DNA from 4 places in the Blautia sp. HA8986 genome. Region 1 is predicted to be linked to each of the others. Evidence: riboswitches for the same ligand, from Rfam matches in the RefSeq annotation. Region 1 holds a riboswitch; each other region holds the start of a gene.
The links. Region 1 has a riboswitch for cobalamin ahead of AC04Q4_RS03805 (hypothetical protein). Riboswitches for the same ligand answer to the same signal wherever they lie in the genome.

Region 1 (7,709 bases):
GTTTCCCTCATACCGGTACACATAATAGTTGCGTTTTTTGACTGTGACGAGGTCAAATCCTTTATGTGTTGTGGATCGTTCAGCAGCCAGTTCACTGAGTTTCTTTTTCATTCCTGATGGATACAGCAGACGGTTTGTTTTCAAAGCACCAATGGTATGGAACCCTTTCTGTACAAAAGTATTGATTATTTTTTCAGAAACATACCAGCAGTCACAAAGGAAATAAGACATTACTGGTGGAACAGGCAGTTCCTTTGCAATATTTTGTACAATATCAATCTTGGAAATTGATTTATTGTACATTACAAAAGCATAGTTCAGGACAATGCCGTTACAGGAAAGCATAACAGCTACTGCCTGATGTCCGTAGTCCTGTTTCCCCTTTAAATGGGATTGGTGAAAGTACGCATCTTCAATCGGATGCAGAGCCTGTGACGAAGGCTTTGTCTTTGAAGCTATCGTATCGTCTACAATGCAGAAAACAGGCTTTCCGGTGCGTGCTGCTTCTGAATAAATAATCTCTATAACAGAACGTTTTAACGTATCTGAAAGTAGAGAATCATCCCATTTCCCTGAATTAAGGAAATGTGCAATCGTAGTTCTGTGACAGGAACTGTTTTTAGCAAAATCCGTGGTTTTTCCATGATATCCTGAAATGAAAATGCTGATCAGGATACTTATAAGGTGGTTTATCACCCGGTTCGAATAAAATTTGCATAAATTTAATTTCTTAAGCTGGTTGTATATGAATGCGGAATGATGTATAGTATTTGCGAGAGACACCTTCTTTCGTAAATGTTGCAAATGTTTGTTTAGGCACTTTCATTATACAACACACGGAATCGAGGTGTCTTTCTTTTATGCAAAATCACGAACTTGCTCATTTATAGTAGTAAAAATATTTTAGCATAAACAAAGAAATGCCACAAGAGAAGGTAGTGCTGCAAAGAGACCCTTATTATGGAATAGATACTGGAATCTGAATATTCAAGACCATAGTAAAAGTGAATAAAAAAACATATAAATATTAGATGTAAATTATTGACGTTAACCAAATGGAATTATATAATAAAAATATAATGAAGTTGGGGAAAAGCCTTAGCGCAGAGTAAAAATAGTTTTTGACTTTTAGCCCCTGATATCATATTATAAAAATAATGCATGTTTCCAGTAATATGGAATTAAAAAGGAAACCGGTGCAAATCCGGTACGGTCCCGCCACTGTAAAAGGGAGCTTTTTATCATATACGTCACTGCTGAAGAGGCGGGAAGACGATAAAATGCGATGAACTTAAGTCAGGAGACCTGCTTGCATTGGAAAAAAGGTTATTTCTTACGGTGTATAAGAAAGGCTTTATTTTTATACCTAAAATACATTTTAAGAAAAGAATCTTTTTTATTTCAGGAAAGGATGTGAGAAAAGAAAACTTGAACTTTTATACAAATACGATAGAAAGGTAAAAAAGGAATGAAAAAGATAATAAGTTTTATATTGACAATGATTATGCTGCTCACCTGCACCAGTATTTCAGTTATGGCAGCCGATACTCAGAGTGATACAACAAATCAGGACGGAAAAATGACAATAGGAGTGTCCGTATATAATCTGAATGATGCAGAAGTAAGAGCATTTAGAAATTATTTTGAAAATTATGTCGGCATGGCTTTTGAAGTCGAGTTTTTATATTCTTCCAGTATAAGTACTGCAGAAGAAGAAATCAGCTTTATCAATGAGCTTCATGAAAGAAATGTAAAGGGAATCATTTCTTTCCTTTCTTCAGATCTTGAAGAAGTTCTTCCGGTATGTGAAGAATATGGTATGTATTATGTACGTGGATCAGGAACGATCAGTGATGAAATGTATGAGAAAGTAAAGGATAATCCTTATTTTCTGGGAACGATAGGAACATCTGTTGAAACAGAAATGGATGCGGCTGCCAATATGGCGGAGTATTTTGCTTCAGAGGATCAGAATAATCAGAATCATTACATAATAGCATGTGGAGGAGCTGCTATCGGTAATGAGATGCATCGTCTGAGAACGATTGGTATTCTGAATAAGCTTCAGGAAGCATATGGCCTGTCATATGAGAAGCCTGTAGAAGAACTGGTGAATACGCAGGATACTGAAGAAATTGAAACAGGTAGCGACATTAAGATTACTCTGGTTCCGGGGTATCCCAAAGATTATCTTGATGAAAAGCTGGCTGATCCGCTGAATACAGGAGAGTATAATGTTATTCTGAGTGTAGTGAGCGCAAGTGATTTTATCAAGGTAATTGATGCTTATGAAGAAGAGAACAGTACAGATGTATTGTTGGGTTCAATTGACTGTTTTACAGAAGATACATACGAAATGTTTAACAAAAAGGGATATAACGGCAAGGAAAGAATCGACTATCTTGTAGGAAAATATGGTGCTATCGTTGCACCATCATTTGTTGCCATGAAAAATGCTCTGGAAGGCTTTGCAGAAGATTACCGTGAAGATGGAAGTGCTTTCCGGCTGCAGCAGTCATTCTGGACAGCGGATTCAGTAGATGAGTTTAATAAGCAGTATGCGTTATCTATTGGAATGTATGATAATACATATAGTGTAGAGGACATGATGGAAGTTCTGAAATCCTATACACTGGAAACAAATTTTGAACAATTCCGGAAATTTACGGAAAAATAGATAGAAAATAAAAGTCTAAAATAATTGACGTATACATGATAGTATGTTATGATAAATAAGTATTCATACGGTCATTTAATGATTCTAGAGATAAGTTCAGACCAGCAGAAGCGTTCTGCTGGTCTGATTAAAAGGGGAAACCGGTGTAAATCCGGTACGATCCCGTCACTGTGATAGTTGGTTTTCAGCTGAATGCCACTGGAAGATATTTTTCTGGGAAGGTGCTGAAAATGGGTAAGCTTAAGTCAGGAGACCTGCTTATTTCTGGTAAAAGAGATTCTTGCGGACGACGAGAAATCCTGATTAAGAGTTACAACTTCATGTGTTGCATATATATGTTTGATTCTTTAATGGTAAGATTTCGTGACGGATGTGGGAGCATCTGTCTTTTTTTTCGTTCAAAATCACAGGAATGGACAGTATGAGAAGGAAGAAAAACAACGAAGAAACAAAAAAAGAAAGGAAGTAAAGGATGAAAAAAACAAAAAGAGAATTACTTGTGTTAGCAGCGGCAACAACAGTTGCATTATTAATGGGAGTTACTGTACAGGCGAAGGGTGATGAGAAGGTTTTAAACTTCGGATGTCAGATGTACACAGATGGATGTGTAAACAGTGCAAATGATGAAAACAGTGGATGGAATGCTATGAGATATGGTATTGCTGAAGCATTATTTAAATTCGATGACAATATGGAAGTTATCCCGTGGCTTGCTGAGAGTTATGAAGTAAATGACGAGCATACAGAATGGACGATCAAGCTGAAAGACGGAATTAAATTCTCTGACGGATGTGATTTAACTCCGACAAAGGTAAAAGAGTATTTTGATCACATGAAAGAGGTAGGACCTTCCGGATCTGCCAAACCGGAGAAATATCTGGAATTTGAAGCAGAAGTTACTGTAGATGATGATGCAAATACTATTAACATCAAAACAAGCAAACCATATGCAAACCTTGTAGGACAGCTCTGCCACCCAACTATGGGAATCACAGATGTAGAACATATTGAAAACTACGATAATGGAATTATTGGAACAGGTCCATACAAGATTGAAGAATTCAATGGTGTAGGTGTTGGTTATACATTAGCTGCAAATGAGTATTATCGTGAAGATGTTCCATACGATAAGATCAATCTGCTGTTCATGGGAGATAACTCCGCAAAAACAATGGCTCTCCAGAGTGGTCAGGTAGACTTGGTTGAGAATATCACAAATGTAGCAGATATTCAGGACTTCCAGGATAACGATGACTATACTGTTGATATCGCATCAGGTGTACGTTGTGGATTTGCATGGATGAACTTTGACGGTGTTCTTGGAAACAAAACACTTCGTCAGGCAATCCTGATGGCAATTGATAATGATACAATCTGTAATTCCAGAACAATCGGTGGACTTTATACACCAGGATTCTCCGTACTGCCTTCTACTCTGAACTATGACTATGACAAACTGGAAAATCCATATACCTATGATCCGGAAAAAGCAAAACAGATTCTGGATGATGCAGGAATCGTTGATACAGACGGAGATGGAATCCGTGAACTGGATGGTCAGAATATCAACCTCAGATATATTTCTTATGAAAACCGTCTTCTGAATGACTTTGCAGATGCTCACGCACAGTATCTTGCAGAAATCGGCATCGGTGTTGTTCCTGAATACGGAAGCTCAGATGATCAGTGGAGTAAACTTGCAGCACTGGATTATGACTTTAATAACAATAACTGGATCACTGTTGGTACCGGAGATCCTCTGGCATATATGGCTAACTGGGCAACTGATACCAGCTACTGCGCATACTCCAACCCGGACTATGATAAGTTATATGAAGAATTAAAAGGTGAAATGGATCCGGAAAAGAGAAAAGATCTGATCTTCCAGATGCAGCAGATCCTGGTAGATGATGCAGCGGTTCTGATTGATGGATACTACAACTCATCTATGATCTACAGTAAGAAAGTTGGTTCTGCACATATCCATACAGCAGATTACTACTGGCTGTCAACAGAAATTACTCCTGCAGAATAAGAAAAGTCTGCGAATTGTGAAGTTACTGAATAGTTACAAACAGAAATAAAAAGAGGTGTCTTTTTTGAGTAAAAAGCAAATAATCAAGCGTTTATTACAGATTGTGATCGTATTGATCGGTATCAGCTTTATTACATTTGCACTGACCTTTATGTCACCAGGTGACCCTGTACGAAACATGTACACGGCAACCGGTGTAATGCCTACTGAAGAAATGGTTCAGGAGACACGCGAGGAACTTGGTCTGAATGATCCGTTTCTGGTGCAGTATACCAGATGGCTTAAGAACTGTCTGAAAGGTGACTTTGGCAAATCATACAGCTTAAATAAACCAGTTACAGAACTTCTTGCAGCCAGATTATGGCCGACTTTGAAACTTACATTAATGGCCATGATCCTTATGCTGGTTATTTCTGTACCTTTAGGTATGTTGTCTGCCATATATAAAGATAAATGGATCGATTATCTCGTCCGGGGAATTACATTCCTCGGATGTGCGATGCCTAACTTCTGGGTTGGACTTCTGTTAATGCTGGCATTCTGTGTTTATATCAATGCATTTCCGGTTATCAGTTCTGCGGGAGACTTTAAGAGTCTGTTTCTTCCGGCTTTGACACTTGCGATTGCAATGTCTTCCAAATATACCAGACAGGTAAGAACAGCGGTGCTGGATGAACTGAGTCAGGATTATGTGATCGGTGCACAGGCAAGAGGAGTAAAGAAATCAAAGATTATCTGGGGCAATGTATTTCCAAATTCATTGCTTCCGCTGATCACAATGTTTGGTCTTTCCATAGGATCACTTCTTGGAGGAACCAGTGTTGTAGAAGTAATCTTCTCTTATCCGGGTCTTGGAAACCTTGCAGTTTCAGCAATCACATCCAGTGATTACAATCTGATCCAGGGATATGTATTATGGCTTGCCCTGATTTATATGGTCATTAACCTGATCGTTGATGCATCTTATGTTTATATTGATCCACGTATGCGTTTAAAGGAGTAGAATCATGAAAAAGAAAAACAGATTTTTAGCAAATAAAACTTTTGTCGTGTTTTCTATTCTTGCAGTCTGTATTATTCTGACAGCAGTATTTGCACCGGTGGTAACCAGAGGGGTTGACCCGTTAAAAGGTTCTCTGGTAGATGCACTGCTTCCGCCATGCAAGGAACATATTTTTGGAACCGACAAAATGGGCAGGGATATTTTTTCAAGAGTTATTTATGGAGCACGTGCATCTCTGTCAGCAACCTTTGGTGTTGTTGCCCTGATCTTTCTGGTGGGAACTGTTACCGGAGTCCTTGCAGGATATTTCGGAGGTGTCATTGATGCTGTTATTATGCGAATTGCAGATATGATGCTTGCTTTCCCAGGACTGGTACTTGCTCTTGCTGTTGCAGGTATTATGGGCGCAAGTATCAAAAATGCGATCATCGCTATTGTAGTAGTAAGCTGGACCAAATATGCGCGTCTGGCACGAAGCCTGGTTATGAAGATCCGTGACAGGGATTATGTATCAGCAGCGATCGTTACCGGTTCCAAAACACCGTATATGCTGTTTCGATATATGCTTCCAAATGCACTTCCTACACTGATCATTACTGCTGCGACAGATATAGGTTCCATGATGCTGGAACTGGCAGCAATGTCCTTCCTGGGATTTGGCGCGAAGCCGCCGGCACCGGAATGGGGTTATATGCTGAATGAAGGAAGAGCGTGTATGCAGTCCGCTCCGTGGCTGATGATCTTCCCGGGTCTTGCTATTTTTGTAGTAGTTGTTGTATTTAATATGCTTGGGGATTCCATCCGTGATATCCTCGATCCAAGAAATGAGTAGGAGGAATAAACATGCTGAAATTAGATAATGTGACAATCTCCTACAAAAATGTTCCAACTGTTCAGAATTTTAATCTGGATATGAAAGAGGGACAGATCGTTTCTCTGGTAGGAGAATCCGGAAGTGGAAAAACCACTGTTATCCGTGCTGTTCTGGGACTTCTTGCAGGTGGCGGTAAGGTCACAGAAGGAAGTATTACATTTGAAGGAGAAGACCTCTTATCCTATACACCGGAACAGTGGAGAAAACTTCGTGGTTCTGATATTTCCATGATTTTTCAGGACAGTGGTGCAATGATGAATCCGACACGTAAAGTCGGAAAAGTATTCACAGAATATATTCTTACTCATGAGAAAATTTCCAAAAAAGAGGCATGGAGTAAGGGAATCGCAATGCTGGAGCGAATGAGACTTCCGTCTCCGGATAATATTATGGAATCTTATCCTTTCCAGTTATCCGGTGGTATGAGACAGCGAGTTGGTATTGCGATGGGAATGACTTATCAGCCGAAGCTTCTTCTTGCAGATGAACCGACTTCTGCACTGGATGTAACAACGCAGGCACAGATCGTGCGTCAGATGATGAAGCTCAGAGATGATTATCATACAGGCATTATTGTAGTAACCCATAATCTGGGTGTAGCTGCCTACATGTCAGATTATATTGTTGTAATGAAGAACGGAAAAATGGAAGACCAGGGAACAAGAGAGTATATTCTGAAAGAATCAAAGAATGAATATACCAGAAAACTTCTGGAGGCAGTTCCATCCCGGGGAGGTGAACGATATGTCTGAAAAAAGAGAAGTAATACTGGAAGCGAAACATGTAACCAGAAGATTTGCGGCATCACATGGACGTACTCTGCTGGCGAACAATGATATTAATCTGAAAATGTATAAAGGTGAAACACTGGGTCTGGTAGGAGAATCCGGATGTGGTAAGAGTACATTTATGAGATTTCTGGTTTCTCTTGATACACCTTCAGAGGGTGAGATTCTGTACCGCGGTACAGATATCACGAAATTAAAGGGAGAAGAACTGAGAAATAACCGTCAGAACATTCAGATGGTATTTCAGGACCCGACCTTATCTTTTAATCCGAAAATGAACATTCGTGATATTGTGTGTGAGCCTTTGATGAATTTCAAAAAGATTAAGAAAT
Region 2 (7,709 bases), 1.0 Mb from region 1:
GTCTACATTGAACTCTTTCGCATAGGAAAGCTCCATGCTGTGGTCAAAAGTAAGTCCCGGGATATCTGCAGGCGTATGCTCTTTTTCAGCTGCCTGTACGCCTGATGTACAGCCCAGGATAAGAGCTATCGTCAGAAATATGTAGGAGATTATTTTTTTCATTTGTCTGCCTTTTTCATGCTTGAAGAATCAAAATTCAGGGTGTAGTCGATCTCATGAGGAGTGCTCATGGCCACTGTATCTGCAGTCACTTCCATCTCTGCATCAAAAACACTGACCGGAATTTCAAATGTAGAGTTTCCGTCTTTATTTACAGGCTCATATTTCTCACCGTCAACGATCATATAATCGTAATTCGGGCTGCTCCAGATGATGGTCGCTGTCGCTTCTTTGTCCTTGATCTCTACCTTTGCAGGAGATTCCACAGTTGCTTTTCCTGTACCGCCTGTAAGAGTTACTTCTGTCTCATAAGTTCCGTCCTCAAGCTTCAGATCTTTCAGCTTTTTGCCTTTGGATTGTTTATCGTCATCTTTCTCGTCGGAATCATCAGCAGTTTCTGCTGCATCTTCTTTTACCGGATTCTTAATACTTACTTTATGATCATACCATTTACCCTTTTCTCCCAGGATCGCTACATCAAACTCCTCGTCAATGGCAGGTACAGGGATATCAAATCCATACACTTCTTCTGTATAACCATCGCTGTATTTTACAGTATCTGTGGTCGGTTCAATGATATCTGCTCCGTCTTTCTGTGCATCTTCAGCTGTTCCCGCAAACAGATTTACGATTTTCTTGGAAACCAGGCTTACATGGATAGTCATCTCGCCATCTTTGACTGTGAGCTTTCCTTTTTTGTCATTTGCCTCATTTACATGGAACATGCTGCTGTCTGTGTCAAACTCAGCTGTGTAAACGCCATCTTCCAAGGTGTTCTCTTTATCTGTGGATACATCTTTCTCATCAGCTGCTTCTGCATTCTCCCCGGATTCCGTTTTCGCAGAATCACTCTCTGCCAGTACCGGTACGGAGCCAAGCATCAGGGCAGATGCACTTACCATTGCAAGAAGAAGATTTACGTAACGTTTTTTCATGATTGTTTCTCCCTTCCCTGTGACAAGAATCTGCCCGGAAGACAGTCTTTTTGATCTTTCCGGGCAGTTACTTTATTTCTTATATATATCCGCTTCTACACGGATATTCTATACTGTTTATTCTGCGGAATCCTCAGCGGAATCAGCCTCTGTATCTGCTGCTGCATCAGAATCTGCGGACTCATCAGTGCTTCCGATAGAATCGATAGCTGCTTTTGTGTGATCTACATAGATCTGCTCAACTGCTTCGATTCTTCCAAGACCTGCAATCTGAGTGTCAACATTCTCAAAGTTTCCGGATGCTACAAACTGGCTCTTCCAGGAATCCTCGTCATCACCAGCCATATCATTATTAGCGTGGTCTCCTGCAACAACCATCAGCGGACGAAGGACAACATTCTTGTATCCTGCTTCTTTTACTTTCTCGATAACTTTATCGCATGCTGTGTCTTCCGGCTTACCTTCTACAGTACCGATGAAAGCGTTCTTGAATCCAAGGTCTTCCATCTGTGTCTGCATCTGATCATATGTAATATTGGCTGTATGGGATGTACCATGTCCCATGAATACAAATGCAGTGCCAGCCTCAGCTGCTGCATCCATGCTGTCGAATCCGGCTTCTTTACAAGCTTCATCTGTGATTGCCTGAGCAACTGCTTTCTTGTCATCATTGATAACAGTTGCATCATCTCCAACCTCACCAAGCATTGGCTCTGCAATTGCCACAGACTCGAATTTATCTTTATATCCGTTAATAGCTTCTGTCATCTCATCATACTCAGCGCCATGCATCAGATGTGTAGGCTGAACAACAAGATTCTTAACGCCATTCTCTACTGCACGGTCAAGAGCCTGCTGCATGTTGTCGATGTTCTCCTCATCTCTTGCCTCAACATGGTTGATGATGATCTGTGCTGTGAAAGCTCTTCTTACAGACCAGTCCGGATATGCTGCTGCCAGAGCATCCTCGATTCCCTTGATATCCTCAGCACGGCTGTCGTTGAAGGAAGTACCAAAGCTTACAACAAGAAGCTCGTTCTCACCGATCTCATCCTGGTTACGCGGATCGTCTTTGGAAGCATCTCCTGTATCACGTCCGAAGTAATCCGGATCAGCATTCTCGCCTTCTACCAGCTCTTTCTGTGCGTCTGTCAGGGCATCCCATGCTTCTTTAGCTGCCTTGCAGTCCTCATCTGTTGTATCTGTTCTCTCCTGAACATAGATCTTGTCGATCAGTGCTGCTACATTATCAGCTGCTTTCTGATCCTCATCAGAAGCCTCTGTGGTATCAGCTGCCTCAGTATTTTCTTCTGCTGTGGTATCAGCTGCTTCCTCTGTAGCGGAATCATCAGCTGCCATTGCTGTTGTAGCTGCACCCATAGAGCATGTCATGGAAACTGCAAGCATCAGAGCTAACATAGTTTTTCTTTTCATTTCTTATAGTCCTCTTTTCATGTATTTCCAGATAACCAACATGTACAAAAAAGCGGCAGCTTAACGCGGCCGCCTGCTCCTACATAGGATTCTCTGCGCAATACATAAAAAGAAGTTCTGTATTGTTATGGAGAATACAGATTCGTAAACCGCGAATCTAAGATCTCACAATAAGGCAGTTCTCCTGACTTGGTTCAGCGTAGCCTTTCCTTCCCGGTCTCCCAGTGGTTCTCAAAAGCCACTCCCCTTCACAGTGACGGTATCGTTCCGGATTCGCACCGGATTCTCTTTTGCGCATCGGTTCTGATGCAACCTTATCGTTATAACATTTGCACATATTCAATTTAATCTGGTTTCTTCTTTTTTACCACAAAGTTACAAAAATGTCAAGCTTACTGTCGGACTATTCCAAAATCCCCCTCAAAATATTTGTGTTATTGTCAGAATGCTTTCAAATATTCATGCACACCAGGCATACCTATGCATGATATATGTTTTATTTTTATAGAATCTATAATTTCACCTGATCTGCGGTCTCTCTGGTTCAAATTATTTAGTCAGGCGAATATTCTCAATTGAAGCAGGGGACTTACTTGCTTCGATTAAAGTATTCCTGATCAAGATATCTTGCAACATAAACTCCGCTGGCTGATGCGTGGGAAAGAGAATGTGTCACGCCGCTGCAGTCTCCGATAACAAAGAGACCTTTGTGGCAGGTTTCCAGATTCTCATCGATCTCAACTTCCATATTATAGAATTTAACTTCCACACCATAAAGCAAAGTATCATCGTCTGCTGTTCCAGGTGCGATCTTATCCAGTGCATAGATCATCTCAATGATGCCGTCAAGGATACGTTTCGGCATAACAAGGCTTAAATCTCCTGGTGTGGCAGAAAGTGTCGGTGTTACAAAGCTCTCGTCAACACGTGCTTTTGTGCTTCGTCTTCCACGGATCAAATCTCCGAAACGCTGAACCATAACACCGCCGCCAAGCATATTGGAAAGTCTTGCGATACTTTCGCCATATCCGTTGCTGTCGTGGAACGGCTCGGAGAAATGCTTGGATACAAGAAGTGCAAAGTTTGTGTTGTTGGTGTGCTTTGCAGGATCTTCGTAGCTGTGTCCGTTTACTGTGATGATTCCGTTGGTGTTCTCATTAACAACAACACCTCTCGGATTCATACAGAAAGTACGTACCATATCCTCGAATTTCTCTGTTCTGTAAACAATCTTACTCTCATAAAGCTCGTCTGTCAGGCGGCTGAATACCTCTGCCGGAAGCTCCACACGCACACCAATATCCACACGGTTGGAAAGTGTCGGAATCCTAAGATCAGTACATACAGATTCCATCCATTTACTTCCGCTTCGTCCTGCTGAAATGATGCAGTATGTTCCCTCGTAACGCTGGTCACCTGTCAGAACTGCATAACCCTCTTCTGTTTTTTCCACTTTATCAACAGACGCATCAAAATAGAAATCTACATGATCTTTCATTTCATCATAAAGATTCTGAAGAACTACATAGTTGATATCAGTTCCCAGATGACGGACAGAAGCATCCAGAAGATGCAGCCCATTCTGAAGGCAAAGCTTGCGGATCTCACTGTTTGTTGTAGAATAGAGCTTAGTTCCCTCGCCACCATGCATCAGGTTCAGTTTATCTACATACTCCATCAGCTCTGTTGCTGTTTCCCTGCCGATATGCTGATACAAAGTTCCGCCAAACTGGTTGGTGATATTATATTTTCCATCGGAAAAAGCTCCTGCGCCTCCGAATCCTTTCATGATGGCACATGTTTTGCAGTGGATACAGGATTTTACTTTTTTTCCGTCAATTGGACATTTTCTCTTTTCCAGGGGATGACCAGCCTCAAAAACCGCGATCTTTTTCTCCGGATCATTATTCATCAGTTCATAGGCTGCAAAGATTCCTCCAGGACCTGCTCCTACGATCAGTACGTCATATTTCATAAATAAAAGCTCCTTATCTTGTGTTACTTTTATATGTTTCATTTTCACACAAACCCTGTTTATTCTACAACAAGTATCAGCAAAAGTCACCTGTTTTTTTCATGTTTTTCGGGGGTTTTTCAGTTGCTGTAAAATCTGAGGATCCTGAGATTTTTCCCATTGGTTTCCAGGGTGATCGCGCCATTTTTCATGGTGTATTCAATCTGACTTCCGCAGTCTTTCAGACGCTGTATCGTTTCCGGTGACGGATGGCCGTAGGTATTGGTGGATGAACAGGATATGATGGACAGCTCGGGTTTCAGTTTCTTTAAAAATGCCTCTGAGGATGAATATCGTGAACCATGATGGCCGACTTTCAGACAGTCAATATCACTAAGACATCCTGCAGTCAGAAGTTTTTTCTCCGTGTCTGCTCCGATATCCCCTGTAAAAAGCATCCGGAATTCGCCGTATGTAAGTTCCATAACCATAGCCTCCTCATTCACATCTTTTCCCCTGGCCGTACTTTCCGGCCACAGGATCTCAAATGTCGCTGTCCCGGAATGAATGATATCTCCTGTGTTTCCTGTCACTGTTTTTACCCCTGCTTTTTCGGCTGTCCTGGCAAGATCTGTCCAGGCTTCCGGCGGTTCTGACCATCCTGGCAGAACAAGATGACCGGCCCGGATAGTTGTGAGTCCTTTTTCCATATATTCCAGAAGTTCCTGCACACCACTTAAATGGTCTTTATCTGTGTGAGAAATGAAAATTCCGTCCAGATAGGAAATCCCCATACTTTTCAGAGCCGGAAGAAGGCAGTATCTTCCAAGCTCTGATTGGCTGCTGCTTCCTCCATCTATCAGATAATGTTTGTTATCCGGGGTCCGAACCAGGATTCCGTCTCCCTGACCTACGTCCAGACAGGTGATCTTCAGGGTTTCAGATTTAAAGAGATACCCGAAAGACCGAACGCCCAGCGTCAGTATACTCAAGGTCAGGAGAACAATGGCAGCTATACGAAGAATGTGTTGTAATCCCTTTGCCTCTCCCTTTTCCAGTTCTTTTTTCTTCTGATCTGATTCTTTTATATGCTGTCCAATAAACAGTACAGCAATTAATATCATATAATATACCAAAATCTGCCAGAGTTCCGGTTCGCCGCCAATCCAGGTGCACCAGCGGCTTCTTCCGGCCAGTTCACAGAGCTTTTCATATAGAAGCAGGACTCCCTTCGCAGGAAAAATCACAGCTCTGGCTGCCGGAATACTGACAAAGCCAAGAAGCATTGCAGCCACACCTCCTGAGAGAACAACTCCTACACTTGGCAAAACCGCAAGATTCAATATCAGTCCGGCCAGTGATACCTCACCAAAGAATTTCAGCATCACAGGAAGCGTCACAAGCCAAAGAGCCACCGATCCCCAGAAGGCTTTCGTAACCTTTCTCTTTGCTCCTGCGAGAGCGCAAATCCTTTCTGATGCAACACAGATTCCCAGAACACACCCAAATGACAGAAGAAATCCACTGTCCAGCAGATACGCCGGTGACTCTGCCAGGATCATCATGGCAGTGACAGACACTGCGCTTGGCATATCGTAGATCCTTCCTGTGATCCTGGCTCCCATTGCAATGAGAAACATGGTGACAGCCCGCATCGTAGACACACTTCCCCCTGTCATCATCCCATACTGCAGCATCACAGCCAGAGAAAAAATCCCTGCTGGCCAGATACCAAGCCCTGCACGTTTCAGCAGATTATAAAGCCCCATCCCCAGAATACTGATATGCAGTCCGCTGATCGCCAGAATATGTACGATTCCTGCCAGCTGATAACGCATCCGGATCTCCGGGTCCAGGCCTGTTTTCTCCCCAAGAACAATGGCATCAAAAACAGGTGCATCTTTTCCTGCTGTATTTTCCAGGATCTGTCTGCATTTCTCCTTCACCATAAGCATTGCCTGATGATAGCCGGAATATGTGGATGTTTTTTTCAGAAGTACAGCTTTTTTCATAAAATAATAAATATGGCGGCAGGCGTAATACTGACTGCTGTCAAAACCACCCGGATTTGTTGGGCCTTCCACTTCTTTCAGGATTCCTTTTACAAGAATCTGCATCCCAGGCTTCAGCTCTTCTTCTTTTTTCAGAAATACTCTTACATTATTAATTGGAAATTTTTTTGAATGATAGATGAGATATGTTTTTTTCAGATAAACAGACTGGGAGAATTCTGTGCTTTCGTACCGTTCCACCTCCCCGCAGATCTCGGAAGCGGGATGTACTTCAATCCAGGACTGCACACTGGCAGGAAGGGGATTCCCCCTGATAAGAGGAATCCCCGCCAGATCCGCAATGCCAAATGAAAGCATCATCAAAAAACACAGAAGACACATTGGACGTCTTATCATATGTTTCTCCCGTATTATATTTTTTTGCTGTCGGAATGATCAGTTCTCTTTCTTCTTTGCCGCTGAGCTGGCAAGAAGACTGTCATTCCATTCATAAAATTTATAAAGCTGCATATTTTTGCCGAAAGTTACTTCTTTGTTTCCTTCAATGGAAATCTCCACTTTATCCACTCCGGTGGCTGCGATCAGTGTATTTACCACCGAATAAACAGGAATCTCCTCAGAAACATTCAATGCATAATCCTGAAATACAGAATTGTAATCTACATAGCAAATGCCGTTCGCCCTTGTCAGGGAAAGCACTTCTGAGTTCTCCGGGATTGTAGGATAATGGCCTTTTTCCAGAGGGCCGCGCGCCAGCTGTTCCAGAACAACTGTCGCTTTCGGAAGATTTCGTCTGTACCGGACACTTCGCTGTTCTTCCACCAGCTTGTCTCCGTTTTTATTGGTAAAATACAAAGTAAAAGTGTCATAGCTGTATACATCGCCGTCAGAGCCGGAAAACTCCACAAAGGTATCGCCGTTCATAGCTCCGACTTCGTCACCTTTTGTATCTGTGAGAGGTTTTTTCCCAACATAGATTTCTACGGAATCGACTCCCGGAACCTGGACAAATATCTTCACAACTCCTGCTTTTACAAGAAGCTCCCTGGTACGGGACATCTTACCGAAGGCTTCATTGAATTCCAGACGGAGCACGCCGTCATTCACAGAATAGGAAGAAATCTTCACACCGTCAGGAAAAAGTGAGATTCCATCATCTCTTGTCTCACGATTATTCAGACTCTCTGAAAAATCACGGAGCATTACTTCTGCTGA
Region 3 (7,709 bases), 1.2 Mb from region 1:
TCATCTCCAAGATTTACTAATACCATTTCTATATGATTCGCTGTAATCAAAATTCCCATTGCATGACAGTATGACTTATTAATACCTATACTTTTTGCCTTCCTTCCACCGGTTGAAGCATATTCCCCAGTTTCTTCCAACACCCTTTTTTCTAACAAGTCATTCACATTTGCTAACACAGTCGGCATACTCAAGTTTAACTCTTTTGCGATTCCCGCCTTGGATGTAACATGATTGTCTAGCACATAATTAATTATTTTTTTTCTTGTTATATTTTTTTTATCTTTATTTTCCGTTTTCTTACCCTCTTTTATCAAATATATTATAAAAGAATTATATGCTTTTTTATTCTTCTTGTAAAGTAATGTTTTATAATAAATCTCCGACAGAATTTATCTTATAAACAGCAAAAAGCTCCCGAAGGAGCTTTCCACGCTTTAGATATACACCAATTCTTTTAACACAATCTCTTGTGGCTTCTGTCGGGACAAAAGAACTACCGTCTCCACATGAACTCCCTGACAGAACTGATCAACTGCACAGGCGTTGGTCATCTCGTATCCGGCTTCATAAAATGCCGGAAGGTCTCTCACAAGGCTTGTAACCTTGCAGGAAATGTATACGATCTGGTCTACTCCGTAAGCCAGGATCTTCGGAAGAGCTTTGGGGTGAACACCATCTCTCGGCGGGTCCAGAATGATCATATCCGGTTTCTCATGCACATCATCCAGAACCTTCAGCACATCCCCGGCAATAAAACGGCAGTTATCAATGCCGTTAAGTGCAGCGTTTTCTCTGGCGGCTTTTACCGCGTCTTCCACGATTTCCACACCGATCACCTCGCTGGCAACAGATGCCGCAAGCTGGGCAATGGTGCCGGTTCCGCTGTAAAGATCAAACACTATCTTATCTCTGGTATCTCCTACATATTCCCGCACTTTGGAGTAAAGGATCTCCGCAGCCAGGGAATTTGGCTGGAAGAATGAAAAGGTGCTAATCTTAAATTTCAGCCCAAGAAGTTCTTCATAGAAATAATCCTTTCCATAGAGTATCTTCGTCTCATCACTCTGTACCACATCAGATAAAGAATCATTTAAAATGTGCATGATTCCCACGATCTTACCTTCCAGCGAAAGCGCAAGAAGCTGTTCTTTCAGAGGCTCCAGATCATATTCTTCCTGGGTAGTCGTTACCACATGCACCAGGATCTCGCCGCTTGTCACACCTCGTCGGATAAGAAGATGGCGGAGATATCCTACATGCTGAAGCTTCTTATAAAAACTGGCATTTCGTTCCAGGAAAAACTCCCGCACACAGACAAGGATCTTCGTCATATCCGGATGCACCAGTTTACAATCATCTGTATTCAGGATGTCATAAGTGCTTCCCTTCTTGTGAAGTCCAAGAGATAACGGGCCATCCTTATACTCATCTCCAAAAGAAAACTCCATCTTATTCCGGTACCCGAACTCAATAGGACTGCCATAGATTCCATCCCAGTGATATAAGCTATCTGTGCTCTCAGCTATTTCTATCTCATCACTGCTCTGCCCGATTTTTGCCAGGCTTTCCTTTACTGCTCCATCTAGCAGCTCCCTCACCTGACGCTCTTTCATCTTTTTCTGTGCCTCATAGCTCATGGTCTGGTACATGCAACCACCGCAGGCCGGGAATTCCTGACAGGCTGGCTCTCTTGTCTCCAACGGGGATTTCTCCAGAACTTCCAGAAGACGTCCTTCTGCACGTCCGGAACGCTTCTTATTGATCATAAAACGCACTTTCTGCCCCGGAATTCCGTTTTTTACAATTACTTTCTGGTCATCTACCCACACAAAACCCTTGTTTGGAAACTCAACTTTTTCTATAACGCCCTCGTAAATTTCGCCTTTTTTCATAAATCCTCTTTCTGTTATATATCCTACGGATATTTCATTTCCACTGTGTAAACCCTGTTCAAAGATCAAGCCCCGGTATCGCGCCGGGGCTCCAATCATTCACATGTCTTATTACTGCGCCAGAAAACGCATTCTGGAAAAGGTTCTGTTCTTACTCTTCCTCATCCTCGAAATAATCATCGAAATCATCATCAAAATCCTCTTCGAAATCTTCCAGATAATCCGGAGCGAAGAAACGGTATACTGCAAATGCAATACCTGCAACAGCTGCAACTGCACCGATGATCGCCAGTACCCAAAGGACTGTGTTCTTGTCTTTCTCTTCTTCTTTCTTCTTCAATGTTGCAAGCAGCTCTTCAAGTTTTGTTGTATTGAAATTCATAACACTGCACCATCCTTTCTTTCTGTTCGGCTGTACTTTCTGTCAGTAAATCTACAGCGCAGCGTTTTTTGAGGTCGCTGCACCCGAGCCTTTTTTAATGTTCTTATTATACCACCATATGTCTGGTTTTACCAGAACTTACACAAATTTTCGCAGAAACATTCTGTAAAAAAATCGCCGTATTTCCGGCATTTCCGGAAAGATACGGCGGTTTTCTCTTATTCTTTATGGGTTCCTCGGATCACTTTGATCCCGCGTTCTTCTATCAGACCGCAGATCTGTGTTATCCGCGGACATTCCTTTTTTTCCTCATTCAGACGGCATACCCCGACATGGATGACGCTGATCTTTTCACTGACCAGCCGGTCTGCCTTTTCCAAAATCCCCTCATCTTCAGCAGGTTCTTTTTCATTGGTTTCTTTGCATCCGTTGCATGTCATCACAGCTGCCAGAATCGTATCTTCCGGATAGCCGGAAAAAAAATCTCTTCTTTCCCGAAATGCAGACAGACATCCTGCCCTGGTACACACATCATTGGAATTAAGGCATGTCAAAATCCCGATCTTTTTCATCTTTTTCCCTCTATGCATCCCGCCTCACAGCCAGAATCATAAAAACAAAATATGCATCTTTCCGCGGCTGTCGTAAACGATCTCCGCTTCTACTTTATAGATCCTGCGGATCAGCTCCGGGGTCAAGACTTCTTCCGGCGTTCCGTAACCTTCCAGAACTCCGTCCTTCAGTACATAGATCTTATCACAGTATGCTGCTGCAATATTCAGATCGTGAATAGCGGAGATCACGGTTACATTAAGTTTTTTCACCAACTCCATCAGCATGATCTGGTGGGTAATGTCCAGATGATTGGTAGGCTCATCCAGAATCAGTGCAGAGGTCTGCTGGGCAAGTGCTCTTGCCAGGATCACCCTCTGCTGCTCTCCTCCGGAAAGAGTGGAAAAGGTACGGTCTGCAAACGCCTCCATCTGTACGGTTTTCAGCGCTTCATCCACGATCTGGTAATCTTTTGCATTGTCCCGTTCCAGAGTCTTTTTATGAGGCGCACGCCCCATAAGAACCACCTCGCGGACCGTAAAATCAAAATTATAATAATTGTGCTGTGCCACCACGGCCATTTTTTTCGCAGAGCTTCGAACACTCATGGAATGAAGCTCCTCGCCGTCCAGATACACGGCTCCTGCGTCTGGTTTCAGAATACGGTAAATGCATTTCAGCAAAGTGGATTTTCCGCTTCCGTTTGGTCCGATGATTCCTACCAGTTCCTTATCCTGGGATTCCATGGAGATTCCCTTCAGGATCTGTCTGGCGTGAAAGCCAACCTGAATATTTTCTGTGGTGATCTTCATTACCGGGCACCTCCGAATCCATAGGATTTCCGCACAAGCAGATAAATAAAGCAGGGAGCACCGATAATGGATACCAGCACACCGATGGGCATCTCGGAATTTTTAAGGATCACACGACATGCCACATCGCACCAGATCAGAAACGATGCACCAAGAAGCGCACTTAAGGGGAGCAGTTTTCTGTGATCTGTTCCAAAAAGGATCCGGACCACATGAGGGATCACCAGTCCCACAAATCCGATCACACCGGCACAGTACACGGCAAATCCGATCATAACAGAAGCAACGATCAGATAAAAAGTCCGCAGTCTGTGCAGATCTGTTCCAAGGGTAATGGATACGTCATCTCCCAGAAGCATCAGATTCAGGTTCCGGTACTGCGTCCAGAAAACAGCCACGCACACCAGCGTGACCGGAAGCATTACACCCACTCTGGTCCAGCTTGCTCCGGCAAGACTTCCCATGCTCCACTTCATAACTTCTGTTGCCGCATTTTTGTCATTGGTAATATAAATGACAAAATTGGAAAAAGCAGAACAGACTGCGCTGACCGCCATTCCCGCAAGGATCAGTTTTGCGGAAGTTGCCTTTCCACCCATGTTTGCAATGGCGATCACCGCAAAAGAAGTGATCATCGCGCCAATGAAAGCTGTGATTCCCACAGAGTTTCCGCCAAGAAAGCTTCCGATTCCAAGCATGATGGCCAGTGTGGCACCCAGAGATGCACCAGATGAGATACCCAGCACATACGGGTCTGCCAGCGGGTTCTGCACGATAGCCTGCATCACCACGCCGCACACGGAAAGAGCCATTCCAACTGCCAGAGCCAGAAGGACTCTAGGCAGCCGGATCAGCCACACAACATCATGAACTGCGCCTTCCGCATAGGCGGACAGACTTTTTATATGAAACAATTTATAAGCGATAACGCTGTATACATCCTTCAGTGACAGATCCGCATTTCCAAAAGTGATGGCTGCAAGTATGGAAAAAATAAGGAATCCTGCAAGTCCGATGAGAACTGCCACATACATGGATGTTCTGAGCACCTTATCTTTTTTTCTCTGTGAAGCTGTTTCTTTCACTGCATTTTCTCCGATCAGTCAAGATTTACGTCCGGATATAATCCCTTTGCAAAAGTTTCGATTCCGTCCTGGGTACGTGTTGCACTTGCATACATCTCACTGAGCATAATCGGGTAAACACGTCCGTTCTTTACTGCGTCAAGGCTCTTCAAGGACTCATCATCCTGGATCACTGCAAGCTGGCTGTTCTTAACAGTTTCCGGATCATCTCCTGCATATGGCATGTAAACCACAAAGATCACGTCAGGGTTGGCTGCGATGATATCCTCTTTTCCAACGGTGGAAGCATCCGGGTTTGCAAGAGTTGCGCCTAACTGTGTTACCATATCTCCGCCAAGGCTCTTTACGCCATAGTTTGTGATGTCATCTCCAAGAGGCTCCAATACCATTACGCTTGGTTTGTCTTTTACATCTGCAGTTGCAGTAAGAGTTTTGTCGATCACTGCTTTTGCATCATCAACGATAGCCTGCGCTTTGTCCTGTACATCGAAGATCTTTCCGATATTTAAGATATCTGTGAATTCATTTTCCAGTGTTCTGTCGCCGTCCGGACGAGTATTGGTGTTGTAGTAGGTGTTGCAGCCTTTGTCGATCCAGTCTGTTACATTTCCCAGATTCTTATCAGAGAAAAGAGAGCTCCAGGATAAGATCATGTCCGGCTCCAGCATTGTTACAGTTTCAAGGGATGGGGTAAATTCGTCAAGATAATTTGTTTTTGAGAATGCTTCTTTGAGATCTTCCGGAACTTCATTATCAAGACCTGCGGTAGCTACCAGGTGGTCTTCCAGACCAAGTGCGAGCATAGTCTCAATGCTTCCCTGATATACAGCAAGGACTTTTTCCGGTGCTTTTTCATAAGTGGTTTCGATTTCGTTTCCATCGTAATCATAGGTTGTGATGGTCAGAGGATATTCTGTCTTGGTTGCCTCTGCGGAAGAATCTTCGGTGTCTGCAGACCCTGTACTGTCTTCTGCCGCCGGCTGGTTGTCTTCCTTGATGGTCTCGGAGTCTGCTCTCTCTGCGGCATAAACAGCCGGAGCTGCAGATACGGTCATTGCCGCTGCCATTACCATTGCCATGATTCTTGTGGATACATACTTGTTTTTCATTTCATTTCCTCTCTTTTCGCCTGTTTTATCTCCTGTTGCCTATGGGTAACCGAAAAGATGGGGCTTCATAAAATCTGCACGGAACACTTTGTACGGAAGCTCCCACTTACATACTGTCAAGCAGGTTTTCTGACTTACAGACTCAGAAAAAACTCCGCAAAATAAAAACTGATACACCATTCATCTTTTAGCCGATCATGAATGATGTATCAGTTTTTTCTCCAGAATCTCTCTGACATCGGGATTTCGCCTTCTCACATGAGTTTCTGCAATGGCATGTGAAATCCCTTCTTCTGTATACAGTGGCCGCAACCGCTCAGGCTTTTTACCCGATTCCCTCTCACAGTATCCGGCAGCATATGTGCCGGTGATACTGTTCACTTCACAGCAATTCAATTACGCTGATACTAATTCTAGCATACCGGTTTTCCAATTACAACCTTGAGGCCGGATTTTTACAGTTTTTTGCAGAAATAGTCTGCCCGGAGAGATCCCTCTCAGATCTTTTTCAGCTTGGCAAAACCGGCGAACATCTTCTTTACACCGACTTTATCGAAGTCAACCGTAACCTCGTAATCTCTTCCGCCTTCGGTAATATTCTTCACGATACCAACACCGAATTTCACATGGCGTACCGTATCTCCCACGCCATAGTCCAGACTGGAAGCCTTGGTAACTGTAAAATCCTTCTTCTGCAGACTGCTTTTTGCCTGGAAATTCATTTTCATCTGGGCATAGGCACTCTTTGGCGACATGATGTTCTCTACCTGCGGCTTCTTCTCCTGAATGGTATGTCCCAGATCTACCAGCTCCCGCGGCACCTCCCGTACAAAACGTGATACTTTATTATACTGTGTCTCACCACGGATCATCCTCTGCCTTGCACAGGTAAGCGTCAGGTTCTTCATAGCTCTTGTGATTCCTACATAGCAGAGTCTTCTCTCCTCTTCAATATCAGAAGGATCTCCTGACCAGATAGACGCATATCCCGGGAAAACTCCATCCTCCATTCCCACCATAAATACATTTGGAAACTCCAGACCTTTGGCACTGTGGAGCGTCATAAGAAGTACATAATCCTGATCCGGGTCAACAGAATCAATATCAGCCACCAGCGCGATCTCCTCCAGAAAAGCTGAAAGTGTAGCCTGCTGTCCGGCTTCTTCCATGGCTTCCTGGAAAGATTCTGTCTTGGATATCAGCTCATCGATGTTCTCGATCCTTGCCTGGGCTTCTTCTGTTTTCTCAGCTTCAAGCTCCTTCACATAACCAGTCATCTCAATAACTTCTTCCAGGGTTTCACGGACTGTATAAGCCTCTGCCTTGCTCTTTAATCCCTGGATAAAGGAAACAAAATCATTGATCTTGGAAGCAGCACGTCCAATGGACGGCACTTCCTCCACCACGCGGAGCGCATCATAGAAGCTTAAATTCATATTGTCCGCATAATCCTGGACACGACCGATACTGGTAGCTCCGATTCCACGCTTCGGCACATTTAAGATTCTGCGCACTGCAAGATCATCACTTGCATTATCAATAGTCTTGAGGTAACTCAAAAGATCCTTGATCTCCTTGCGCGCATAGAAATTAACCCCACCAACGATCTTGTAAGGAACATTCGCCAGGAGGAATTTTTCCTCAAAAAGACGTGACTGGGCATTGGTTCTGTAAAGTACTGCACAGTCCTTGTAGTGGAATCTGCCGCTCCTGCGTCCCTGCATGATCTCACCGGTTACATACTCCGCTTCCTCGAAACCATTGTTGAACTGACGGAAATGAACTTTATCTCCCTCTTCGTTCTCTGTCCAGAGAGTTTTTTCCTTACGCTCTGTATTGTGGACGATCACCTCATTGGCTGCGTTAAGGATGTT
Region 4 (7,709 bases), 990 kb from region 1:
CGAGGCATGCAGGGAATTCGAGAAACTTCCTGTTATCCGTTATGGAGATATCCTCCGAAATATTTTATATTCCGGCGTGTGGTGCCGTTTTACGGCAATCGGACAGAAGCGCAAGGGAGAACGGGAGAAAGAAAAACAATGTTAGATCCATACAGTGTGCTGGGAGTTTCCAGAAACGCATCTGATGACGAAATAAAAAAAGCATACCGCAAACTCAGCAGGAAGTATCATCCGGATGCCAATATCAACAATCCGAATAAGGATCAGGCTGAGGAGAAATTCAAGGAAGTACAGCAGGCATACGAACAGATCATGAAAGAACGGGAGTATGGCAGCAGCTCAGGCAGTGATTATGGCGGATACGGAAATTACGGCGGATTCGGCGGCTATGGAAGCAATGGTAATTCCACGGCCTACCAGGATGAGGAGAGTATGCGCAGACGTGCAGCCGCCAATTATATACAGAGCGGTCATTATCAGGAAGCTATGAATGTACTGAATTCTCTTGGACAGAAAAATGGTGAGTGGTATTATCTGGCTGCCATGGCCAATATGGGACTTGGAAACAATGTGACAGCCCTGGATCAGATCCGGGAAGCAGTCCGCCAGGAACCGAACAACATGCAGTACCGTATACTGCTTCAGCGTATGGAAGGCGGAGGCGGCTGGTACCAACAGCAGCAGGGGCCTTTTGGAGGTATGCCCACAGCAGGGGATGATATGTGTGATGCCTGCTGCAGGACCATGGCCTGTGCCATGTGCTGGCCGGGCGGTATTTTCTGCTGCTGATGCAGCGGATTTAAAAAAGTTTGTAAGGCGGATCCTGCAGACCCGTTTTGCGATATAGATTGCAGATGACTGAAACTGCATCTGCAAAGAAAAAGAGGAGGAAATCGTTATGAGCATAAGAATTGGTATTTTAGGTTACGGTAATCTGGGCCGCGGTGTGGAGTGCGCCATCAAACATAATCCGGATACAGAGCTGGTTGCAGTATTTACCAGACGTGATCCGGAGACTGTAAAGATCCTTACTGAGACAGCTAAGGTGTACTCTGTAAAGGATGCTGAGAAAATGAAAGATGAGATTGATGTTCTCATCATCTGCGGAGGAAGCGCAACAGACCTTCCTGTTCAGACACCGGAATATGTAAAATATTTCAATGTTGTAGACAGTTTTGACACACATAAGAGAATTCCGGAGCATTTTGCGAATGTTGACAAGGCAGCAGAAGAGACAGGACATGTAGGAATCATCTCTGTAGGCTGGGATCCGGGAATGTTCTCCCTGAACCGCATGTATGCAAATGCGATCCTTACAAATGGAAATGACTATACATTCTGGGGCAAGGGTGTAAGCCAGGGACATTCCGATGCAGTTCGCCGTATCAAAGGTGTAAAAGACGCAAAACAGTATACAATTCCTGTAGAGGCTGCTCTTGAGTCTGTAAGAAACGGAGAGAATCCTGAGCTTACAACACGCCAGAAACATACTAGAGAGTGCTTTGTAGTAGCTGAGGAGGGTGCTGATCTTGCACGTATCGAGGAAGAGATCAAGACTATGCCGAACTACTTTGATGAGTATGATACAACTGTACATTTCATCTCCCAGGAAGAGCTTGACCGTGATCACAGCGGAATCCCGCACGGCGGCTTTGTGATCCGCAGCGGCAAAACCGGCTGGAACAACGAGAACAGCCATGTGATCGAGTACAGCCTGAAACTGGATTCCAATCCGGAGTTCACATCTTCTGTTATCGTTGCCTATGCAAGAGCTGCATATCGCATGAACCAGGAAGGACAGAAGGGCTGCAAAACTGTATTTGATGTTGCACCTGCATACTTAAGTGCACTTGACGGAGCAGAGCTTCGCAAAAAATTCCTGTAAGAATCTGTAACAGATCTGTTATAAACAGCTGTACGCTGGTTAAATGATCGTATCCCCGGAATGTCTGTAAATATCAGATGTCCCGGGGATTTTCTACGTAAAAATATCACAAAATACTGGTTATAGTTATGTGCAAATGGTGGAAAAAACAGAAAGAGTTGACGTAGAGTAAAGAATGGTATATAATATGGACGTAAATTTGTAACAGAATTGTAATGAATTCAGCAGCTAACGATCAGCCGGACTTCAGAAATAGTAAATATCAATTATCTATCAAAGGAAGGTATGTATGCGAAAATTAAGCAGGAAATGGAAATTTTGGGGACTTTTTTTGATCTTGATGTTTTTTGCAGCTGGGGCGACTGTACACACAACTGCAACAGATGTACAGGCTGCAACCAAGAAGGGCTTTAAGACAGAAGGCGGAAAGTCTTATTACTACAAGAATGGCAAGAAGGTTAAGGGATGGCTTACACTGAACGGCAAGAAGTATTACTTCAATGCTTCCACAGGCGTGCAGGTAAAGGGCTGGACCAAGGACAGAAAAGGTAAACGTTACTTCTATAATGCCAACGGTGTCAAAGGATACATGGCAACAGGCTGGCTTACAGACAGTAAGAAGAACACCCGTTACTTCAATACAAGCACAGGATACATGACGACCAGATGGGCGACCATTAGTAAGAAGAAGTATTATTTCTACAGTGGCAATGGTGTTGCTGCCAAGAACATATTTCTTACAGATACTAAGAAGGTTACCCGGTATTTTACCAGCAAGTGCTTTATGGCAACCGGTTGGGCAACAAACAGTAAATCCCAGAAACGTTACTTTGATCCGAGTACAGGAGCTATGTACAAGGGATTTAAGAAGATCGGAAATAATACATATTATTTCTACAGTGGCAGCGGTGTTATGGCAACTGGCTGGGTGAAGAATACATCCAAGGGATATAAATATTACTTTAATCCATCTACCGGTATCATGGTAACCGGTACTGTGACCATTGACGGTAAGAAATATACATTCAACAGCAGCGGAATTCTGCAGGTGAATAATAATCCTAATACGACACCATCCACAGGAACCAGAACTATTAAGAATTTCCTGGCCAATGCGTTGAAGCCGGTTGGACAGACACTTTATGTATGGGGCGGAGGACATAATGATTCCGATGCAACCAGAAAGGGTGTAAGCCCTAGATGGAAACAGTGGTACGACAGTAATTCCAGTTCTTATAATTATAAATATTATATGGATCTTACAGAAGCTACAGAGCAGAAAGGTCTTGACTGCTCCGGCTATGTAGGATGGTCTGTATATCAGATCATGCAGAATAAATCCGGCGGTGTGAACTATACAACAGTTTCAGGAAGCATCGGATCTTTATATTCAGGCAGAGGAATGGGAACAATCGTTTCACAGGCGCAGCTTGCAAGCTCCGGATATAAGCTTTATCCTGGAGATATTGGATATAATGGCGGACATACATGGATGGTTCTCGGACAGTGTGCAGATAAGAGTGTTGTGATCCTTCACTGCACACCGAATGCAGGTGTTCAGATTTCCGGAACCCCGACACCGAGCGGAACATATGGTAGCCAGGCTATCGCACTGGCAGAGACTTATATGGCCAGGTATCCTGGAGTTACCAAATATGACTATCATGAGTCAAGTGGTAACTATATCCGTAACGGAGCATACTTCAGATGGAACAGAAATACACTTTCTGATCCGGAAGGCTATCTGAATAAGACAGCGAATCAGATCCTTGCAGATCTGTTCTGAATTAGAAGAACAGCTGATATAAAAGAAAAAAATATGTAACAAACAGAACAGGGGAATCCTTGATGCGTCAGGTTCCCCTGTTTTTTAATGTCAAAACCATTAATAAATGTTACAAAGTTTTAAACTAAATAATAGAAAATCCTTGCAATCCAAATAACACTGTGTTAATATATAAAAAGATTGAAACAAGATATTGCAAAAATATTACACGGACTGTTAAAAATGAAATAACAACAGACGTGAGTAAACTTGAAACAGCGGAGAACTTTTGCCGCTATAGAATCAGAATTAGATTGTGAGGGTGAACAGTCATGAAGAAAAGAATATTATGTCTGACACTGGCGCTCATCATCAGCGGAGCACAGGTAGTCAGCGTAAGCGCAACAAGAGAAGATGAAGCAGCACTTCAGCAGGAGATGGATGCAACCAATGACCAGCTGAACGCTACATACTCCAGATTGGATGAGCTTTCCGCTCAGAAATCCCAGATCGAAGGTGAGATTTCTACTCTTGATGCGAATCTTGTAAACGTGATGGTTTCTATTCAGACACTGGAAGGAGATATCTCCAATAAAGAAGCCGACATTGCATCTACACAGACTAACCTTGAGAAGGCTAAGAACGCCAAGGCGAAGCAGTACGAGGCAATGAAGAAACGTATTCAGTATCTTTATGAGAAGGGTGGCGACGATGCATGGTTTCAGATGATGCTTAATGCAGAGAACCTGTCAGAGCTTCTTACAAGAGCTGAGTACACACAGAAGACATATGAGCAGGATAGAAAAAGTCTTGAGAAGTATTCCAACACGATTCAGCAGGTAGCCAACCTGGAGACACAGTACACACAGGAGAAAGCAGAGCTTGAGGGAATGAAGCAGGAATATGAGGCGGAGTCCCAGAACCTGCAGGTACAGCTGGATGAGAAACGTGCCACATCCGCAGATTACGATAATGAGATTGCTTATGCACAGCAGCAGGCAACTGATTATGCGAACCTTCTTGCAGAGCAGACGGCAGAGCTTCAGAGATTAGAGGCTGAGCGTATTGCTGCTGAGGAAGAGGCGAGACGTCAGGCTGAAGCTGAGGCTGCAGCGAGAGCACAGGCTGAGGCAGAAGAGGAAGCAAGACGCCAGGCTGAAGCAGAAGAGCAGCAGGCAGAAGAAGATCAGAGTGAAGATGTTCAGTATGATGAGAATGGCGATGTGATCGAGAATACAGACGAAGACACTGCAGAAGACGATGATGAGTATGTAGAGGGAGACACAGATGACAGTGAGGACGATGGTGTTCAGTATGACGAGGATGGAAATGTGATCTCTGATAATACAGATGAAGCAGAAGACAACACAGACGCTGATTCTGATAACGGTGATTACTCTGAGGCAGATACTTCAGAGGATACATCTTCTTCCGAAAGTGAGAGCTCTTCTTCCTCTTACAGCAGTGGTTCCGGTTCTTCGGTTGTAAATTATGCAACACAGTTTGTCGGCAACCCATATGTATGGGGCGGTACAAGCCTTACTAATGGAGCAGACTGCTCTGGTTTTGTGCAGAGTGTATATGCAAACTTTGGCGTCAGCCTTCCGAGAACATCCTATGAGCAGCAGAATGCAGGTACAGAGGTGTCCTATGCAGATGCACAGCCAGGAGATCTGATCTGTTACGGTGGACACGTTGCAATTTACATGGGCAACGGACAGATCGTCCATGCATCCAACTCACAGGACGGAATCAAGGTCAGCAATGATGCTACATACAGAACAATCGTGTCTGTAAGACGTCTTGTATAATTTTGTTCAAATGCGGATGCTTTTGTCCGTCTGATAACAATAATATACAGCATCCCGGTGGTTTTCTGCCGGGATGTTTTTTGATGAAAAGTTTGAAAAAAGTTTTCAAAATATATTGACATATAATTAACATGGTGTTATTATGATGTCAGTATAATTCCATATTGAACATAGCAAGTGCTGCGGGAGTCTGACAGTTATCTGATAATTATCGGAATCTCACAGAAAAGGGAATCAGGTGAGAAACCTGAGCGATCCGGTCACTGTAACGGAGGAGCGAATCTCATAATCCATTGTACATATGTATGAGAAGGAGAGACAAGCCATGATCCCGGAGCCAGGAAACCTGCTTGTTATGGCGAGGTTAAACTTCCGTGTAAAGTGTAACAACCATTTCAGGGACTCCGCACCCCTGGGACGTTGTCTACTTTTTTACGAGAGTAGGCATTTTTTTATGGAATGCGCCTGTTCATATGAATTATACATGATTAAATGGCAGGCGATACTACTCCGGATACATTCGTTCCCTCCGCGCACTCATGAACGGATTATATTTCTACCCCGGGGTGGCATCGCTACCTCTTTTTTTATGGGAAAAATCATGAGTGTACAACCTTGGGAGGAGGTAACGATCATGGCAAAACCATATTGGGAGGGGAAGGAGTTTTCCTATTTCAGTCATAAGAACTGTGAATATTTTCCATGCCATACAGGAGCAGATCCGGATAATTTCAACTGTCTGTTCTGCTATTGTCCTTTATATGCACTGGGAGATAAATGCGGTGGTAATTTCCGTTTCCTGGACAGCGGTATTAAGGACTGTTCCAGATGTAAGGTTCCGCATAAGAAAGAGAATTTCGGGTATATCACAGGCAAGTACAAGGAACTTGCGGAACTTGTTCGTAAACAGAGGGAGAATTCCACGGAAAATGTGAAGAAACCGTATTAAGAAAATAGATATAGAAATAAATACATTAGATAAAATAAAAGCCAGCTCTGATACAGGATAAAAATGTCAGAGCTGGCTTTTTTCAGAATTAAACAGGTTTTCTTGTCTGCAGAAATACTTTCAGCTTCGGAATCTGATTGTTTAATATCAGGCTCTCCGGAAACATGGCCTGATGGACAAAATCAGCGGCATATGTAAAGTCGCCGATATGTTCCGGTCCGTGGCTGTCACTGGAAAGAAGCAGTGGTAGGCGGTATTTGCGGCAGTAATGAAGGATCTTGAAACAGTTCTCCCTGGTATCACCACGATAGCCATATGGTGCAAGAGAAGCCTCGTTGATCTCAAAGATCGTGCCGGTTTCCTTAGCAGTCCTGGCAAGCACATCATAATTAACCGGGTAATGAGTGTTATCACTATGTCCGAGGATCTTCACACAGGGGTTTTTCATGACATTGATAAAAGCTTCTGTATTTTCGGCTCTGGTGCCACAGCGGTAATTCCAGGAATGCATGCTGGCAATGGCATAATCAAGCTTACATAATAATTCCTGATCCAGGTCTACGCTGCCGTTTCTGTCGAGGATATTCAGTTCGATTCCGTAGAGAAGCTCTACTCCGAAATGCTTTTTTGGAGAGTAGGTAAGGCTGCGGAAATAAGAAGAAGTTCCGGCTGCCAGAGTGCCGGGGCCATGATCTGTGATCCCCAGGAGACGAAGACCCTTCGCAGCAGCAGCACGGGCCATATTGGTGATCGTACATTCAGTGCCATGGCCGCTGGCAATGGAATGCGTGTGCATATCGGAAAGATACATAAAATCAACACCTCTTTTACAGTTAAAATAACGAGTTTTTTACTGAGAATAAAAGAACTTCCTATATAAAAACAAGTATGGCAGAGCGGAAAACCAAAGTCAATATATAAAATATCAAATTTGCACAAAACAAACAAAACAGACATAATCGGATTGATAAAAACCACAGAAACAGCAATAAATGAGTGTTGGATTTCGTTGACACTGAATTGCGGGTGAGGTATAATAAAATTACATGAGCACATAGCCGGAAGTGTGGAAAAATCACCAGAAACAACCGGCTGTGAGAAAGGAGAATCATGGAGAAATTTCATATAGCAGATATCCCGAAAACAGACAGAATCACCCATCTGGTAGATAACCTCTATGCGAAGATGCCGGTGATCGAATCAGCCAGAGCCAAGCTGATCACAGAATCCTACAAGGCAACAGAAGATGAGCCGATCATCACAAGAAGAGCCAAGGCTTTTGCACACATCCTGCACAAT

Region 2: another riboswitch for cobalamin. It lies ahead of AC04Q4_RS08635 (sirohydrochlorin cobaltochelatase); the one in region 1 lies ahead of AC04Q4_RS03805 (hypothetical protein).
Region 3: another riboswitch for cobalamin. It lies ahead of AC04Q4_RS09545 (ABC transporter substrate-binding protein); the one in region 1 lies ahead of AC04Q4_RS03805 (hypothetical protein).
Region 4: another riboswitch for cobalamin. It lies ahead of AC04Q4_RS08570 (cysteine-rich small domain-containing protein); the one in region 1 lies ahead of AC04Q4_RS03805 (hypothetical protein).

The regions. Positions count from the first base shown of each region.
Region 1 is NZ_JBWLUQ010000001.1:829,139-836,847, reverse strand. Features, by position in the region: gene AC04Q4_RS03810 (transposase) at 1-696, opposite strand, end outside; cobalamin riboswitch at 1,145-1,327, shown strand; gene AC04Q4_RS03805 (hypothetical protein) at 1,469-2,677, shown strand; cobalamin riboswitch at 2,753-2,953, shown strand; gene AC04Q4_RS03800 (ABC transporter substrate-binding protein) at 3,150-4,712, shown strand; gene nikB (nickel ABC transporter permease) at 4,768-5,715, shown strand; gene nikC (nickel transporter permease) at 5,720-6,547, shown strand; gene AC04Q4_RS03785 (ABC transporter ATP-binding protein) at 6,559-7,341, shown strand; gene AC04Q4_RS03780 (ABC transporter ATP-binding protein) at 7,334-7,709, shown strand, end outside.
Region 2 is NZ_JBWLUQ010000001.1:1,838,832-1,846,540, forward strand. Features, by position in the region: gene AC04Q4_RS08625 (ABC transporter substrate-binding protein) at 1-162, opposite strand, end outside; gene AC04Q4_RS08630 (hypothetical protein) at 159-1,094, opposite strand; gene AC04Q4_RS08635 (sirohydrochlorin cobaltochelatase) at 1,212-2,528, opposite strand; cobalamin riboswitch at 2,686-2,860, opposite strand; gene AC04Q4_RS08640 (NAD(P)/FAD-dependent oxidoreductase) at 3,118-4,503, opposite strand; gene AC04Q4_RS08645 (DNA internalization-related competence protein ComEC/Rec2) at 4,623-6,890, opposite strand; gene AC04Q4_RS08650 (GerMN domain-containing protein) at 6,930-7,709, opposite strand, start outside.
Region 3 is NZ_JBWLUQ010000001.1:2,016,201-2,023,909, forward strand. Features, by position in the region: gene AC04Q4_RS09515 (ROK family protein) at 1-317, opposite strand, end outside; gene rlmD (23S rRNA (uracil(1939)-C(5))-methyltransferase RlmD) at 438-1,895, opposite strand; gene AC04Q4_RS09525 (hypothetical protein) at 2,047-2,277, opposite strand; gene AC04Q4_RS09530 (CGGC domain-containing protein) at 2,496-2,849, opposite strand; gene AC04Q4_RS09535 (ABC transporter ATP-binding protein) at 2,886-3,641, opposite strand; gene AC04Q4_RS09540 (FecCD family ABC transporter permease) at 3,641-4,726, opposite strand; gene AC04Q4_RS09545 (ABC transporter substrate-binding protein) at 4,741-5,835, opposite strand; cobalamin riboswitch at 5,942-6,231, opposite strand; gene pcrA (DNA helicase PcrA) at 6,333-7,709, opposite strand, start outside.
Region 4 is NZ_JBWLUQ010000001.1:1,823,444-1,831,152, reverse strand. Features, by position in the region: gene AC04Q4_RS08595 (DUF5685 family protein) at 1-145, shown strand, start outside; gene AC04Q4_RS08590 (DnaJ domain-containing protein) at 139-789, shown strand; gene AC04Q4_RS08585 (diaminopimelate dehydrogenase) at 899-1,885, shown strand; gene AC04Q4_RS08580 (N-acetylmuramoyl-L-alanine amidase family protein) at 2,175-3,671, shown strand; gene AC04Q4_RS08575 (C40 family peptidase) at 3,983-5,461, shown strand; cobalamin riboswitch at 5,625-5,829, shown strand; gene AC04Q4_RS08570 (cysteine-rich small domain-containing protein) at 6,096-6,410, shown strand; gene AC04Q4_RS08565 (PHP domain-containing protein) at 6,499-7,221, opposite strand; gene AC04Q4_RS08560 (pyruvate formate lyase family protein) at 7,521-7,709, shown strand, end outside.